Regions from separate parts of the Pseudomonas sp. F007 genome, predicted to be linked through region 2. Evidence: predicted binding sites of a transcription regulator. Region 2 holds the regulator's gene; the other holds the start of a gene.
What was found. Region 2 encodes sigma-54, which starts transcription at its own class of promoters, with help from an activator protein. Its sites were predicted from a motif close to ANTGGCATNNANNTTGCTNT; they were not measured.
Positions count from the first base shown of each region.

Region 1 (8,120 bases), on a different contig from region 2:
TTTTTGCTGACACTGGGCGGTACGCTCGATTATTGTGGTAACTGTTCCCGTACACTTTGAAACTGTGCTGAAACTGTACCTACAAAAATAAAACGCCCGTGCAATCGAGTGCCGCGTCATGACCAATCTACTGCTCTATCAACGTATCGCTCAGCAGCTCGCTGAGGATATCCGGCGCGGCGTCTATCAGCCCGGCGAACGTGTGCCTTCGGTGCGCAAGATGAGTTCGCAACTCAACGTCAGCCACGCGACGGTGCTCCAGGCCTACGCCAACCTGGAAGACCAGGGCTTGATTCGCGCGCGTCCGCAGTCGGGCTACTACGTGCACCAGACCCCGGCACTCACCGCACCGACGCCGGACATAGCCCGGGTCGAGCGGCCGGGGCTGGTGACGCGCAGCAGCATCATCCAGCAAGTGCTGGTCGAGTCCCGTCGCGAGGGGGTATTTCCGCTGGGCGCTGCAGTACCCAGTGTCGACTACTTGCCGGTACGGGCGTTGCACCAGCAGTTGGCCAAGGTCACGCGTTTTCACAGCCCACGGGCGTTCAGCTACATGTTCAGCCCGGGCTTCGAGCCCCTGCGTCGGCAGGTGGCGATTCGCATGCGCGATGCCGGGGTGGTGGTCGATCCTTCCGAAGTGGTGATTACTCACGGCTGCGTCGATGCGTTGCAGATGTCGCTACGGGTGCTGACCCGCCCGGGCGACCTGATCGCCGCTGAATCTCCGACCTATTACGGCCTGCTGCAACTGGCGGATCTGCTCGGCCTCAAAGTCATCGAGATTCCCAGCGACCCGTCCACCGGCATGAGCCTGGAAGCCCTGCAACTGGCAGCCAACCAGTGGTCGATCAAGGCGCTGGTGCTGACCACACGCCTGAGCAATCCGCTGGGCGGGACCATGCCGGAGGAGCGGCAGAAACAACTGCTGCGCCTGGCCTCGGACTTCGATATCCAGGTGGTCGAAGATGATATCTACGGCGAATTGATGTTCGAACAGGGGCGTACCAAGTCCCTCAAGGCCTATGACCGCCTGGATCGGGTGATCTACTGCTCGAGCTTTTCCAAGACCCTGTCACCCGGTGTGCGCATCGGCTGGATGATCGCCGGCAAGTACCAGCAGGAAATCCAGCGCCTGCAGACCTTCAGTACACATTCGGCATGCAGCGTCACGCAGATGGCGATCGCCGCCTACCTGGAAAACGGTGGTTACGACCGGCACTTGCGTTACATCCGCCAGGAGTACCGCAAGAACCTGAGTGCGTTCCAGCTGGCGGTGCAGCAGTACTTCCCCGAAGGCACGCAAATGACCCGGCCCACGGGCGGCTTTATCCTGTGGGTCAGTTTGCCGGGGCGGGTCAATACCCAGGAACTGCACGTGCGCGCCCTGCAGCAGGGGATCAGCATCGCGCCAGGGCTTATTTTCAGTAACACCGAACAGTTCAACCACTGTATTCGCCTGAACTGCGGGATCCCGTGGAATCGAGAGGCCGAGCGGACGTTGATGACCTTGGGCATGCTGGCGACCCAGCTGTGCCAGGAAACGGCCAGTGGTTTTTGAGATTGACTAGCATTGCCTGCTTGTCAGCGCTCGTCCAACAAGCGAGCATATGGCCCTCTGCCGTTAGTGCTGTAGGGCTCATGAAAGCGATTTTCCCCATTGGTATGCTGTTGGCCTGTCTGTTGAGTGTCTCAAATGGTGGCTCCGTGATGGCCGCCACCGCTGCAGACAAGCCAGTGGCCGCGAGCCGCGAACAGGCGGGGAAAAAAGCCGTACCGGTGAAAAAGCCTGACACCACGAAAAAAGCCGCCCCACAGAAAAAACGCCCCCCCGTTGCTTCGAAGTCCAAGTCGGCCAGCGAACTGGTGCGAACCACCAATTTGCCGTCCACCAACGTCGACTTGAGCCTGCCCCCCGAGATGGTCAAGCAGCTGCAGCCTCTGGGTTCGGTTCCGCTCGTCAAGCGCACACCGTTGCTGCCGCCATTGTTCGGCGAAAAACCCAAGGAAGACGGCAAGTTCCAGCTCAATGGCCGGCTGATCTCCAATGAGTTGCAATTGCAGATGCGCAACGAAGATCACCGGGAAATCGAGGGCGCGGCCCTGGAATTCCAGTTCAATCAGTAAAACCCGACGGCAGGTGTGACCTGCGGGCCAGACGCTTTGTCGCAAGACTGACCAGTCACGCAAAAATGCGCGAAAAGCCATGGGCAGCCAATTTCAAACGGCTGTTTAAGGGCGTACTCTAGTCCCCGTCATTCAACACACTAGCCATCCCGAGGTTGTCGTCATGCAGTGCCGAGAAGGCTGTGGCGCTTGCTGTATCGCCCCTTCCATCAGTACCCCGATTCCGGGCATGCCCAATGGCAAGCCGGCGGGCGAACGTTGTGTGCAACTTTCTGTCGATAATCTGTGCAGGATTTTCGGCCAGCCCGAGCGGCCAGCGGTCTGTGGCGCATTTCAGGCGGATATCGAAGTTTGTGGCGCCAGCCAGGAAGAAGCCATCACGTTGATCGGATGGTGGGAGCAGATGACCGCGGCGTAGTGTGTTCAACGAACGGAACTTCAACAATAAGGAACAAGACTATGGGTTCGCTGCATCGTATCGCTGTGTTGTGTGGTTTGACCGCCGTGTTGGCCTCGACCGTGGTCCAGGCCGAAGACTGGAAAGTCGCCAAGAACGAAGACGGCATCAAGATTTCCTTGAGTGAAATCCCCGGCTCCGACTACAAGTCCTACCAGGGTGTGACCCTGATGAAGACCACCGTCGCCAAGCTGCGCGCGCTTCAGGAAGACGTTGCGGGAGCCTGTGCCTGGATTCATGAGTGCAAAATGCAGAAGCAGCTCAAGCACGAAGGCGACCAGAGCTGGACCTACACTCAGTTCAACACGCCTTGGCCGGTGACCCCGCGTGATTCGGTGCTGCACGTGACCACCGTCGAGAACGCCGATGGCAGCCTGACCCGCAACCTCGAAGGCGTACCCAAGTACATCCCCGAAGAAAAAGGCTTTGTCCGTGTGACCCAGGTCAAGGGCTTCTGGAAGTTCGTGCCCAAGGGCGATCAGGTCGAAGTCACCTACCAGGTGCACACCGAGCCGGGTGGTAGCGTACCGGCCATGGTTGCCAACAAGTTCGTGGTCGATGCCCCCTTCGAAACCCTCAAGGCCCTCAAGGCCCGCGCCGAAAAATAAGCGATGTGTGCCGGAACGGCTTCGTCCGTTCCGGCGCTGCTGACGCCGGGAACGATTTCCGGTCCTTCGCGGTCGAGATACAGGTAAGCCCATTGGCGGGCTTTGCCGAGGAGGCAGCGATGCAAAAGTGGCAAATCACCTTTGTTGATGATCACGGTGAGCAAAGCGTCGAGCAATTCGACTGCGAGCAAAAACCGGACATGGAAAAGGCGGCACAACTGATTCGCGCCAAACTGCTCCCGGTTCCGGCCGAGCTGGACCTCAATGACCTGGAAGGTCGTACCGCCGAACCGACGGTCAAAAGCCTGAAATCCCAGAACAGCATACAAATCCTCGCGATTACTCCAATTCCTTGATTCCTCTTGATCCAGACCTTGGCAGCCGCTCTGACTTGGGGCTACTCTGCAAGCGAGATCAGCGAATGGATCGCTAAGGTCTGGTCTTGTCAGCTACATGCTTGTTTCCCGGCGGCAACTCGGTTGCCGTATCGCCCGCCAGGCGGGTGCAGGGAGTACGGAAAGTCTATCCATCGGATTGCGGAGGACGTTTCATGAGCACAGCCTATCAAGAAGACATCAGCAGCAGCGTGCTGCGCCGCATGAAAGAAGGCGGTTTTGATTTTTCACGGTTCCATCCCATCGAGTTCTACGCCATTTTCCCGGACGAGGAGCGGGCACGCAGGGCGGCAGGGCATTTTCGCGGTGAATCCTTGAATGCGCAGATCAGTGTGCGCGATGACGGTGCCTGGTATCTGGAGCTGAGCAAGGTGATGTTCGCCACCTACGGCGGCATCGGTGATTTTGAACAGGACTTTGAAGCGGTGGTCGAGCCTTTGGGCGGGATTATCGAAGGCTGGGGTGTCAAGCACGAGGTACGAGGGCAACTCGCATAACATCATGAACAGCAACAACACGCAGCGACGGCTGACCCTTGGGTCGGCCGTTCTGGTTTCTGCAGGATAAAAAAAGCCACCTGAGCAGGTGGCCAAAAGGGAAGAGTGTTAGGCACAGCGCTGTCAGACAGCGGCTTTGTGCGCGGTAGGACAATTGTTGGCAAGCAGCAGCGAGCCGTGAAATGAACTGTGGCTATGCGCCTCATAGCCATTTGCCCTGCCTCGCCATGGAGCGTGGGCGCCAAGGCTGCAGCGTTCGCTGCACAGGGATGGTGCGGCGCCTTTGGCGGCTTCATGCAACTCATTGAAATTGAAAGGCTAATGCCGCTGGCACGGGCCTTGCGAAGGCAAGGTGTCCGTGTGACAAGGAGTACGGCATGATCCGCACCTATTTTGACGAGATGTACGACGCGGGTGGCCAGGTCCGTCCGCACTACCGGGAATTCGCCCGTTGGTTGGCTGAAACGCCTGACGAGCTGTTGGCACAACGCCGACGCGAGGCCGATCTGCTGTTTCATCGCGCCGGTATCACCTTCACCCTCTACGGCGACGAACAGGGCACCGAGCGCCTGATTCCCTTCGACACTATCCCTCGCAGCATTCCCGCCAGCGAGTGGCGCATCGTCGAGCGTGGCTGCATCCAAAGGGTCAAGGCCCTGAATATGTTCCTCGCTGATCTGTACCACGAGCAGCGGATCATCAAGGCCGGCATTATTGCCCCGGAACAGGTGCTGGCCAACGAGCAATACCAACTTGCCATGCAGGGCCTGGACCTGCACCGCGATATCTACTCCCACATCTCCGGCGTCGACCTGGTGCGCGACGGCGACGGCACCTATTACGTACTCGAAGACAACCTGCGCACCCCCAGCGGTGTCAGCTACATGCTCGAAGACCGCAAGATGATGATGCGCCTGTTCCCCGAATTGTTCGCCGCGCAACGCATCGCGCCCATCGATCACTACCCGAACCTGCTGCTCGACACCCTGAAAAGCTCCAGCCCCATCGATGACCCGAGTGTCGTGGTGCTGACCCCCGGACGCTTCAATAGCGCCTTCTTCGAACACGCCTTTCTCGCGCGGGAAATGGGTGTGGAACTGGTGGAGGGCGCCGATCTGTTCGTGCGTGACGACAAGGTCTTCATGCGCACCACCGATGGGCCCAAGGCGGTGGATGTGATCTACCGCCGGCTCGACGATGCGTTCCTCGATCCGCTGGCCTTCAACCCGGATTCGATGCTCGGTGTGCCGGGGCTGCTGTCGTCCTACCGCAGCGGCAACGTGGTGCTGGCCAACGCCATCGGCACCGGGGTGGCGGATGACAAGTCGGTCTATCCCTACGTCACCGAGATGATTCGTTTCTACCTGGACGAGGAACCCATCCTGCAAAACGTGCCGACCTGGCAGTGTCGCAACCCCTCGGAGCTGTCCCACGTGCTCGCTCACCTGCCGGAACTGGTGGTCAAGGAAACCCAGGGGTCCGGCGGCTACGGCATGCTGGTCGGTCCGGCGGCAACGGCGGCCGAGATCGAGCTGTTCCGGGCGCGGATCAAGGCCAAGCCGCACGCCTATATCGCCCAACCGACGTTATCGCTGTCGACCTGTCCGACCTTCGTCGAGAACGGTATCGCCCCGCGTCATATCGATTTGCGGCCGTTTGTCCTGTCCGGACGCGAAACCCGTGTGGTGCCGGGTGGATTGACTCGAGTCGCATTGCGCGAAGGCTCGCTGGTGGTCAACTCCTCCCAGGGTGGTGGAACCAAGGACACCTGGGTCGTCGAGGATTGAAGGAAACTTGCCATGTTGAGTAGAACTGCTTCGGACCTGTATTGGATGTCGCGTTACCTGGAGCGGGCGGAAAACCTCGCACGGATGCTCGACATCAGTTATTCGCTGTCGCTGATGCCGCAGGACGGTCGCGGCGACGGCTTGCATGAACTGGCGATGCCCTTGCTGATCACCGGCACCCTGGACGACTACCTGGAGCGTCATGGGGCGCTGCATGCCGAACGCCTGCTGCATTTCTTCGCCCTCGATGCGGCCAATCCGGCCAGCATCTACAGCTGCCTGGGGGCGGCGCGGGCAAGTGCCCATGCGGTGCGTGGGCGAATCACCGCGGATATGTGGGAAAACATCAACGCGACCTGGCTGGAAATTCGTGGGATTGCCGAACAGGGCCTGGGACGCTACGGCATGAGCCGATTCTGCGAGTGGATCAAGGAGCGCTCGCACCTGTTCCGCGGTGCCTCCTACGGCACCATCATGCGCAACGATGCCTTTCGTTTCATTCGCCTGGGGACCTTCGTCGAGCGCGCTGACAACACCCTCAGGCTGCTGGATGCGCGCTACGAAATGGCCGGCGACCAGGCGGAAGCCGTCAGTGATGGCACCGCCCATGCTTATTACCAGTGGAGTGCCTTGCTGCGGGCCTTGTCGTCATTCGAGGCCTACACCGAGATCTACCGCGATGCGCCGGGCGCCCGCCAGGTTGCCGAGCTGTTGTTGCTGCGGGCCGACGTGCCGCGCTCGCTGCGCGCCTGCACCGAGGAAATCGATCAGATCCTCGCCCAGCTTCCCGGTACCAACGGCCGCCCAGCGCAACGCCTGGCAGCGGAAATGGACGCCCGCCTGCGTTACACCGGCATCAACGAAATCCTCGACGAAGGCCTGCACGCCTGGCTGAACGAGTTCATCCCACTGGTTCGCCAGCTGGGTAACGCCATACACAGTTCCTACCTGGAGGCGGCATGAGACTTTCCATTAGCCACGAAACCACCTACCACTACGATGATCAGGTGCGAGCGAGTATTCAGTATGTGCGGCTGACACCCCACGACAGCGAGCGCCAGCAGGTGCTCGATTGGCAGCTCGAACTGCCGCGACCGGTGCGCGCCCAGCTCGATCCGTTCGGCAATATCCTGCATGTGCTGACCCTGGACGAACCGCACGAGGCGATCCGCATCGGCGCGCGCGGGCTGGTGGACATTGATGAGTTGCGCGAAGCCGAGCACGAGTCGCAGTCGGCGCTGCCATTCCTGCGCTTCACCCGACTGACCGAGGCGGACGAGGCCTTGCGTGCCTTCGCCGAACAGCAATGCCGGCAACGGCGAGACCGCAGTGCCCTGATCGACCTGATGCATGGCCTGCATCAGCACATTGCCTACACGCCCGGTTCGACCGTGGTGGAAAGCTGTGCCGCCGACGCATTTGCCGGGCGCGCCGGGGTTTGCCAGGACCACGCCCATGCGTTCATCGCTTGCGCCCGCAGCCTGGGCATTGCGGCGCGCTATGTCTCGGGATACCTCTACAGCGAAAACACCGAGCACCTGGCCAGCCATGCCTGGGCCGAGGCCTGGCTCGACGATGCCTGGTACAGCTTCGATGTCACCAACCAACTGGCCCGCCCCGAGCGCCACCTGAAACTGGCGGTCGGCCTGGATTACCTCGACGCCTGCCCGGTTCGCGGCATGCGCCGGGGCGGCGGCAGCGAACAGATGCACGCCAAGGTGTTCGTCACGCCGATGCCATTGCCGGTGATTGCGGTACAGCAGCAATAGCCAGGGATCAATGGCTGGCCTTGCGCCCGGCCATGTGCTGCAGGTAGCTGATGAGCATCTGCAGCTCGGCGTCCGGCAACACCGCCGGGGAAAAGCCGGGCATCTTCGCCTGTGGCCATTGGCGCAGGCTCTGCGGGTCGCGGATGTAACGCTTGAGGAATTCGCCACCGAAATATTCGGTGGGGCTGTAGGGAATGTTCAGGTCGGGGCCGAACTGCGCGTCGCCCGCGCCATTGAGGCGGTGACAGGCCAGGCAGTTTTTCTGGAACAGGGCGAAGCCTTGATTGATCGGATCGTTGGCGGCCAGGGCAGGGTCGGGCAGCAGCGCGGGGAAACGTTCGGCCACCGGCGCCAGGCGCTTGATGCTGGCGACCTGGAACGGCCATTGCTCCGGACTTATATGCCCGGCTTCAGGGTGGGTCCACACCAGATAAAACGGCCCGGCACTCGGTTTGCCGGACGCCAGGGCCGGCCAGGGCTGGG
Region 1 is NZ_JBVATA010000007.1:350,443-358,562, forward strand. Features, by position in the region: gene ACZYR5_RS19530 (aminotransferase-like domain-containing protein) at 119-1,558, shown strand; gene ACZYR5_RS19535 (translation initiation factor 2) at 1,639-2,124, shown strand; gene ACZYR5_RS19540 (YkgJ family cysteine cluster protein) at 2,288-2,542, shown strand; gene ACZYR5_RS19545 (START domain-containing protein) at 2,584-3,189, shown strand; gene ACZYR5_RS19550 (hypothetical protein) at 3,309-3,545, shown strand; gene ACZYR5_RS19555 (ribonuclease E inhibitor RraB) at 3,740-4,081, shown strand; gene ACZYR5_RS19560 (circularly permuted type 2 ATP-grasp protein) at 4,459-5,868, shown strand; gene ACZYR5_RS19565 (alpha-E domain-containing protein) at 5,881-6,831, shown strand; gene ACZYR5_RS19570 (transglutaminase family protein) at 6,828-7,637, shown strand; gene ACZYR5_RS19575 (c-type cytochrome) at 7,645-8,120, opposite strand, start outside.
Region 1: the regulator sigma-54 is predicted to act here: its motif matches at 4,408-4,427, upstream of ACZYR5_RS19560 (circularly permuted type 2 ATP-grasp protein).

Region 2 (8,120 bases):
CGTGTCGAACTAGCGTGAGGGAATTGATCATAACCGCTATAATCGTCACCTTTTCCCAGGCTATTCGACTTCAGACATGAGCCAGCCCAGCGATCCGATTAAGTCGGCACAACGCACGATCCGCCTTGAGCTGGACGCCGTAAAAGGCTTGCTGGCCCATATCGACGCAAATTTCGTCCGCGCCTGCGAACTGATCCTGGCCAGCAAGGGCCGCGTGGTCGTGGTCGGCATGGGCAAGTCCGGGCACATCGGCAACAAGATCGCCGCCACCCTGGCCAGCACTGGCACTACGGCGTTTTTTGTCCACCCAGCCGAAGCCAGCCATGGCGACATGGGCATGATCACCCGCGACGACACCCTGCTGGCACTGTCGAATTCCGGCTCCACCCACGAAATCATCACCCTGCTGCCGCTGATCAAACGCATGGGCATCACCCTGATCAGCATGACCGGCAATCCGGATTCGCCCCTGGCGCGGGCCTCTGACGTCAACCTCAACGTGCACGTCGAGCATGAAGCCTGCCCCCTGAACCTGGCACCGACCTCCTCGACCACCGCCGCGCTGGTGATGGGCGACGCCCTGGCGGTCGCCCTGCTGGAAGCGCGTGGCTTCACTGCCGAGGACTTTGCCTTTTCACACCCGGGCGGCGCCCTGGGTCGACGCCTGCTGTTGAAAGTCGAAGATGTCATGCACGTCGGCGACAGCCTGCCGCACGTGCAGCGTGGCACCCCACTCAAAGACGCCTTGCTGGAAATGACCCACAAGGGCCTGGGCATGACAGTGATCCTGGAAGCCGACGGCAAGCTGGCCGGCATCTTCACCGACGGCGACTTGCGCCGCGCCCTCGATCGCTCGGTGGACTTGCGCCAGGCGACCATCGAAAGCGTCATGACGCCTCACGGCAAGACGGTCCGCGCCGAAATGCTCGCCGCCCAGGCCCTGAAAATCATGGAAGACAGCAAGATCAACGCGCTGGTCGTGGTTGACGATGAGGATTACCCGGTAGGCGCCTTGAACATGCATGACCTGCTGCGTGCGGGAGTGATGTAATGAGCGACGACCTGCTCGAGCGTGGCAAGCCAATCAAGCTGGCCGTCTTCGACGTCGACGGCGTGTTGACCGACGGCCGCCTGTATTTCCTCGAAGATGGCAGCGAATTCAAGACCTTCAACACACTCGATGGCCAAGGCATCAAAATGTTGATGGCCAATGGTGTAACAACTGCCATTATCAGCGGTCGAACGACGCCTGTGGTCGAGCGACGCGCGAAAAACCTCGGCATACCGCATCTGTATCAAGGTCGCGAGGACAAACTTGTGGTGCTCGACGAGCTTATCGCGCAACTGGACCTAAGCTATGAACAGGTTGCCTATCTGGGTGACGACCTGCCGGACCTGCCGGTGATTCGCCGCGTCGGCCTGGGCATGGCCGTTGCCAATGCGGCAGATTTTGTACGTGAACATGCCCATGGCACGACCCTGGCCCGAGGCGGCGAAGGCGCTGCACGCGAATTTTGTGAATTGATCCTGCGCGCCCAAGGCACCCTGGAAGCCGCCAACGCCGCGTACCTGTGAGTTATTTATGTTGAGCAAGAAGTTTCGAAATTTTCTGTTTTTCGGCGCCATTGCCGCGCTGTTCGCTGCGGTGGGTTACTGGAACATCAGCCCCGAGCGTTTTCTCGACAAGCCGGTGGCGGCCGTCAATGAAAGCGAGATCGACTACTACGCGATCAACGCTCACAGCGTGCAATTCCTGCCCGACGGCAAGCTGCAGTACGACATGACGTCGGACAAGCTCGAGCACGTCAAGGCCAGTGAAGTGACGCAACTGACCAACCCCGACCTCAAAATGTATCGCGGCACCGAGTTTCCGTGGCACGTGCAGAGCGAACGCGGCGAGGTCAATTCGGACGGCACCGAGGTCGAACTGATCGACTCGGTGCGCATTTCGCGCACCGATGAAAAGAACCGCCCGATGCTCATCACCAGCACCCGCATGACCGTATTCCCGGAGCAGCAATATGCGCAGACCCAGCAACCCGTTAAAATCGACGGTGCTGGCGGCGTATCGACTGGTACCGGCATGAAAGCGTATTTGAAAGAAAGCAGGATACACCTGCTATCGAACGTAAGAGGACAGTATGAGGCTCGTTAAAACCCTCCCTATTTTGCTCGGTCTGGGCGCAGCACTGGGAAGCGTGAGCGCCTGGGCCCTGCCGTCCGATAGCCAGCAACCTATCCGCATCCAGGCGGACGACGCTCAGCTTGATGACCGTAACGGCATCGCCACCTACAAGGGCGACGTGATCATCACCCAAGGTTCGATGAAGGTGACCGGCAATACCGTGACCATGACTCGCGCGCCGAATGGCGACATCGACGTCGTCACTTCGGTGGGCAACCTGGCCTACTTCGAACAGGTGCAAACCGCGGGCGATACCAAGCCGGTCCAGGGCTATGGCGTGACCATCCAGTACCACGCCCAGCAGAACCGTGTCGTGCTGATCGACCGCGCCAAAGTCATCGACAAGGACGGCAACATCACCCAGGGCGAGAAAATCGTCTACGACACCGAGAAGAAGCTCGCCAGCGCCGGTCGCGCCACGGGTAGCAAGGTCACCGAAGCACGCCCGCGGATCGACATGGTCATCCAGCCGAAAAAGAAAACCGACGAGCAGAAGGCCCCGTAAATGGCAACTCTGAAAGCCCAGCACCTGGCCAAGAGCTACAAGAGCCGCCAGGTCGTGCGTGACGTCAGCCTGTCCATCGACAGCGGCCAGATCGTCGGCCTACTCGGCCCGAACGGCGCCGGCAAGACCACCTGCTTCTACATGATCGTCGGCCTGGTGCAAGCCGATCAGGGTCGCGTGCTGATCGATGACCTGGACGTCAGCCACCAGCCCATGCACGGCCGTGCCCGGGCCGGTATCGGCTATCTGCCGCAAGAAGCGTCGATCTTCCGCAAACTGTCGGTCGCCGACAACATCATGGCCATTCTCGAAACCCGCAAGGAACTCGACAAGGCCGGCCGTCGCAAGGAGCTGGAAAGCCTGCTGCAGGAGTTCCACATCAACCACATTCGCGACAACCTCGGCATGAGCCTTTCCGGTGGTGAGCGGCGCCGTGTGGAAATCGCCCGCGCACTGGCCACCGCGCCGAAATTCATCCTGCTCGACGAGCCGTTCGCCGGTGTCGACCCGATTTCGGTCGGCGACATCAAGCAGATCATCCATCACCTCAAGGCCAAGGGCATCGGCGTATTGATCACCGACCACAACGTGCGCGAGACCCTGGATATCTGCGAAACTGCCTACATCGTCAATGACGGCCAATTGATTGCCGAAGGGGACGCCGAGACCATCCTGGCCAACGATCTCGTCAAGGAAGTGTACCTGGGTCACGAGTTCCGCCTGTAAGCGTCGAGGCGTCTGGATGCCGCCGGGGCGTAATGTCAATGAAACTATCTATCTTTTTATTGTCATGACGCTCTAGGCAAACACTTCAGTTTCGGGCATATAATTTGCTTAAGTTTGGCGCTCCGGCGCCCTGTAGTGGATGGCGCACGTGCGCCGGCGAATAAGGTGTTAAGCCCCAGCCATGAAACCATCGCTAGTCTTGAGAATGGGCCAGCAGCTGACGATGACACCGCAGCTGCAACAGGCCATCCGCCTGCTCCAATTGTCGACCCTGGACCTGCAACAGGAAATCCAGGAGGCCTTGGAATCCAATCCAATGCTCGAACGCCAGGAAGAAGGCGACGATTTCGATAACGCCGACCCGATGGCCGACAATATCGAGCAGAAACCCAACACCGACGTCCAGGAACCCTCCTATCAGGAAACCGCCCCCACGGTGGACAACCTCGAGGAAGGCGACTGGAACGAGCGCATTCCCAACGAACTGCCGGTCGACACCGCCTGGGAAGACGTTTACCAGACCAGCGCCAGCAGCCTGCCGAGCAACGATGACGACGAGTGGGATTTCACCACCCGCACTTCGGCCGGTGAGAGCCTGCAAAGCCACCTGCTCTGGCAACTGAACCTCGCCCCGATGTCCGATACCGATCGCCTGATCGGCGTGACCCTGATCGACTGCATCAACAACCAGGGCTACCTGGACGAAACCCTCGAGGAAATTCTCGAAGCCTTCGATCCGGAACTGGACATCGAGCTGGACGAAATCGAAGCCGTCCTGCACCGCATCCAGCAATTCGAGCCCGCCGGCATCGGTGCCCGCAACCTGGGCGAATGCCTGCTCCTGCAATTGCGCCAGTTGCCCGCCAAGACGCCATGGATTGCCGAAGCCAAGCGCCTGGTCACCGACTACATCGACCTGCTGGGCAGCCGCGACTACAGCCAGTTGATGCGCCGAATGAAGCTCAAGGAAGACGAGCTGCGCCAGGTCATCGAGCTGGTGCAGAGCCTCAACCCACGCCCGGGCTCGCAGATCGAGTCCAGCGAAGCCGAATACGTGGTGCCGGACGTGATCGTGCGCAAGGACAACGAGCGCTGGCTGGTCGAGCTGAATCAGGAGTCGGTGCCACGCCTGCGGGTCAACCCGCAATACGCCGGCTTTGTCCGCCGCGCCGACACCAGCGCCGACAACACCTTCATGCGCAATCAGTTGCAGGAAGCACGCTGGTTCATCAAGAGCCTGCAAAGCCGCAACGAAACCCTGATGAAGGTGGCCACGCAGATCGTCGAGCACCAGCGCGGCTTCCTCGAATACGGCGACGAAGCGATGAAACCCCTGGTCCTGCACGACATCGCCGAGGCGGTGGGCATGCACGAGTCGACCATCTCGCGGGTTACCACGCAGAAATTCATGCACACCCCGCGCGGTATTTATGAGCTGAAATACTTTTTCTCAAGTCATGTCAGCACCTCCGAAGGCGGCGAATGCTCGTCCACGGCGATCCGCGCGATCATCAAAAAACTGGTTGCCGCGGAAAATCAGAAAAAGCCGTTGAGTGACAGCAAGATCGCTGGTTTACTGGAGGCACAAGGCATTCAGGTGGCCCGCCGTACCGTCGCCAAGTACCGCGAATCCTTGGGGATCGCGCCTTCGAGCGAACGCAAGCGTTTGATGTAACGGGCCACGCCACCGCGTTCCAGGGTGTGTTCGAAATTGTTTCGGATGCACCCAGTGGCAGGCATCACAGCCTGCCGCCTTATGCACTGGCAACGAAGGAGAAGCTGTATGCAAGTCAACATCAGTGGACACCAACTGGAAGTTACCGAACCTCTGCGCACTTACATCGGCGAAAAACTCGACCGACTGGAAAGGCACTTCGACAAGATCACCAACGTGCAGGTCACGATGAATGTCGAGAAGCTGAAGCAGAAAATCGAAGCCACGCTGCATATCCCCGGCGGAGAAGTAGTTGCCAATGCCGAGCATGACGACATGTATGCCGCCATTGACCTGCTGACCGACAAGCTGGACCGTCAACTCAAAAAGCATAAGGAAAAGACCCAGAGCCTCCTCCAGGGCGCAACCGGTCGTTAACACCCCCATCCCATGATCCGACTTGAAAGCATCCTGACCCCCGGCCGTTCCCTGGTGAACGTGCCGGGAGGCAGTAAAAAGAAAGCCCTCGAGCAAATTGCCAACCTGATCGCCCGGGAAGTCCCGGATCTGGAGATGCAAGATGTCTTCGAGGCATTGATTGCCCGTGAAAAACTCGGCTCGACCGGTTTTGGCAACGGCATCGCCATTCCACACTGCCGTCTCAAGGGTTGCACTTCGCCCATCAGCGCGCTGATGCACCTTGACGCGCCTATTGATTTCGACGCCATCGATGGCGCCCCGGTCGACCTGCTGTTTGTCCTGCTGGTGCCCCAGGCGGCTACCGATGCGCACCTGGAACTGCTGCGCCAGATCGCCAGCATGTTGGACCGCAAGGAAGTGCGCGATCGCCTGCGCAGCGCCGACAGCAATCAAGCCTTGTACCAGGTCGTCCTGGACGAGCAGAACGGCCACTGATGATGCGCCTGATCATTGTCAGCGGACGCTCCGGCTCCGGCAAAAGTACTGCCCTCAACGTTCTCGAAGACAACGGTTACTACTGCATCGACAACCTGCCGGCGGGCCTGCTGCCGGAGTTGGCCGAACGCGCGCTGATTCACAACGAATTGAGCCAGCCACTGGTGGCGGTCTCCATCGACGCGCGCAACCTGCCCAGTCATCTGACCCGTTTCCCCGAGCTGCTCGCCGAGGTGCGTAACCGGCATATCCAATGCGATGTGCTGTACCTCGACGCCGACGAAGAAACCCTGCTCAAGCGCTTCTCCGAGACACGCCGGCGCCATCCGCTGAGCAGCTCCAATCGCTCGCTAGCCGAAGCCATCGAGGATGAGACCGCCCTGCTGGGGCCGATCGCCGACCTCGCCGATCTCAAGCTCAACACCACCAACCTCAACCTGTACCAGCTGCGCGACACCATCAAGCTGCGCCTGCTCAATCAGCCGGAGCCCGGTACAGCGTTCCTGGTGGAGTCGTTCGGCTTCAAGCGCGGCATGCCGGTCGATGCCGACCTGGTGTTCGACGTGCGCTGCCTGCCGAATCCCTACTGGATTCCAGATCTGCGGGCCCAGTCGGGCCTGGATCAACCGGTTGCCGACTATCTGGCCGCTCAGCCAGATGTCGAAGAAATGTTTGAAGACATCTCCCGCTACCTGCTCAAATGGCTGCCGCGGTTCGCTGCCAGTAATCGGGCCTATGTGACCATCGCCATTGGCTGCACCGGCGGACATCACCGCTCCGTCTACTTGACCGAACGCCTGGGGCAGACCCTGCAAAAAACCCTGAAGAACGTCCAGGTTCGCCACCGCGACCTTAGCTAAAGGATTCACACCGCGATGCCTGCTCTGGAAATTGAAATCATCAACAAACTGGGCCTGCATGCCCGTGCTTCCGCGAAATTCGTCGGCGTCGCGGGTCAGTATCCTTGTCAGATCCGAGCTGGGCGCACACCTGAGTCGATGGTCGACGGTAAAAGCATCATGGCGATGATGATGCTGGCCGCCGGCAAGGGCACGACCATTCACCTGAAAACCGAAGGTGAACAAGAGCAGGAAGCGTTGGACGCGTTGGTCAAGCTGATCAACAACTACTTCGACGAAGGCGAGTAAGGCTCGCCCTCCTCCCCGCTAACCCAACGCAGTATCCATCACCATCATCAGGCAGAACCCGATCAGCAAGCCGAGGCTGGCCAGTTTCTCGTGACCATTGCGGCGCGATTCGGGAATCACCTCATGCGTCACCACCAACAACATCGCTCCGGCAGCCAGAGCCAGGCCCAACGGCAGGATCACTTCGGCCAGGCTCACCAACCAGGCACAAAGCAAGGCAAAGACCGGCTCGACCAGGCCGGATGCCGCGCCGATCAAAAACGCCTTGAACCGTGACATCCCTGCCCTGGCCAATACCAAAGCGATCACCAGCCCTTCCGGCACGTCCTGCAACGCAATGCCCATGGCCAGGCTGTCGGCGTCCGGCATGCCGCCGCCTGCCGAAACGCCCACTGCCATGCCTTCGGGAATGTTGTGGGCAATGATGGCGAACACAAACAGCCAGATGCGTGGCGGGATCACCGGACGCTCCGGCGTGCCCACCAACATCACGGGGGTCGCCCCTGATACCTGGCGATCCACCAGGAACAGCCCGATCGCGCCGAGCATGATGCCGAAGCAAATCAGCCCGCTGGCCGCCCACGGCGTCAGCCCCAGACTCTCGGCGGCGGCAATTCCGGGCACGATCAGCGAAAAGGCGGTGGCGGCCAGCATCACCCCAGCACCAAAACCCAGCAAGGTATCGCTGAGCGCTACCGGCATTCGGCGAATCACCAGCACCGGCAACGCGCCGAGGGCCGTGCCCAAGGCACAGATGGCGCCGCCCTGCAGTGCGCGCATCAACCTCGGCTCAAGGTTCAGCCACGCCAGGCCGTGCGCAACCAGCAAGGTGCCTCCCGCCAACAGCAGGAGCGAACCCAGTGCATAACGAAACGTTCGCCCGCTGTTGATCGCCAGTGTCTCAGTACCCATAGAAGGCCTTGATTGCTTTATGACAGTAACGACTCAAGCCAGTGCCGCCTGATAACGCTCGGCGACCTCGGACCA
Region 2 is NZ_JBVATA010000006.1:461,340-469,459, forward strand. Features, by position in the region: gene ACZYR5_RS17570 (KpsF/GutQ family sugar-phosphate isomerase) at 77-1,051, shown strand; gene ACZYR5_RS17575 (KdsC family phosphatase) at 1,051-1,575, shown strand; gene lptC (LPS export ABC transporter periplasmic protein LptC) at 1,583-2,155, shown strand; gene lptA (lipopolysaccharide transport periplasmic protein LptA) at 2,142-2,690, shown strand; gene lptB (LPS export ABC transporter ATP-binding protein) at 2,691-3,416, shown strand; gene ACZYR5_RS17595 (RNA polymerase factor sigma-54) at 3,598-5,091, shown strand; gene hpf (ribosome hibernation-promoting factor, HPF/YfiA family) at 5,200-5,508, shown strand; gene ptsN (PTS IIA-like nitrogen regulatory protein PtsN) at 5,521-5,985, shown strand; gene rapZ (RNase adapter RapZ) at 5,988-6,845, shown strand; gene ACZYR5_RS17615 (HPr family phosphocarrier protein) at 6,861-7,133, shown strand; gene ACZYR5_RS17620 (ZIP family metal transporter) at 7,152-8,045, opposite strand; gene ACZYR5_RS17625 (superoxide dismutase) at 8,079-8,120, opposite strand, start outside.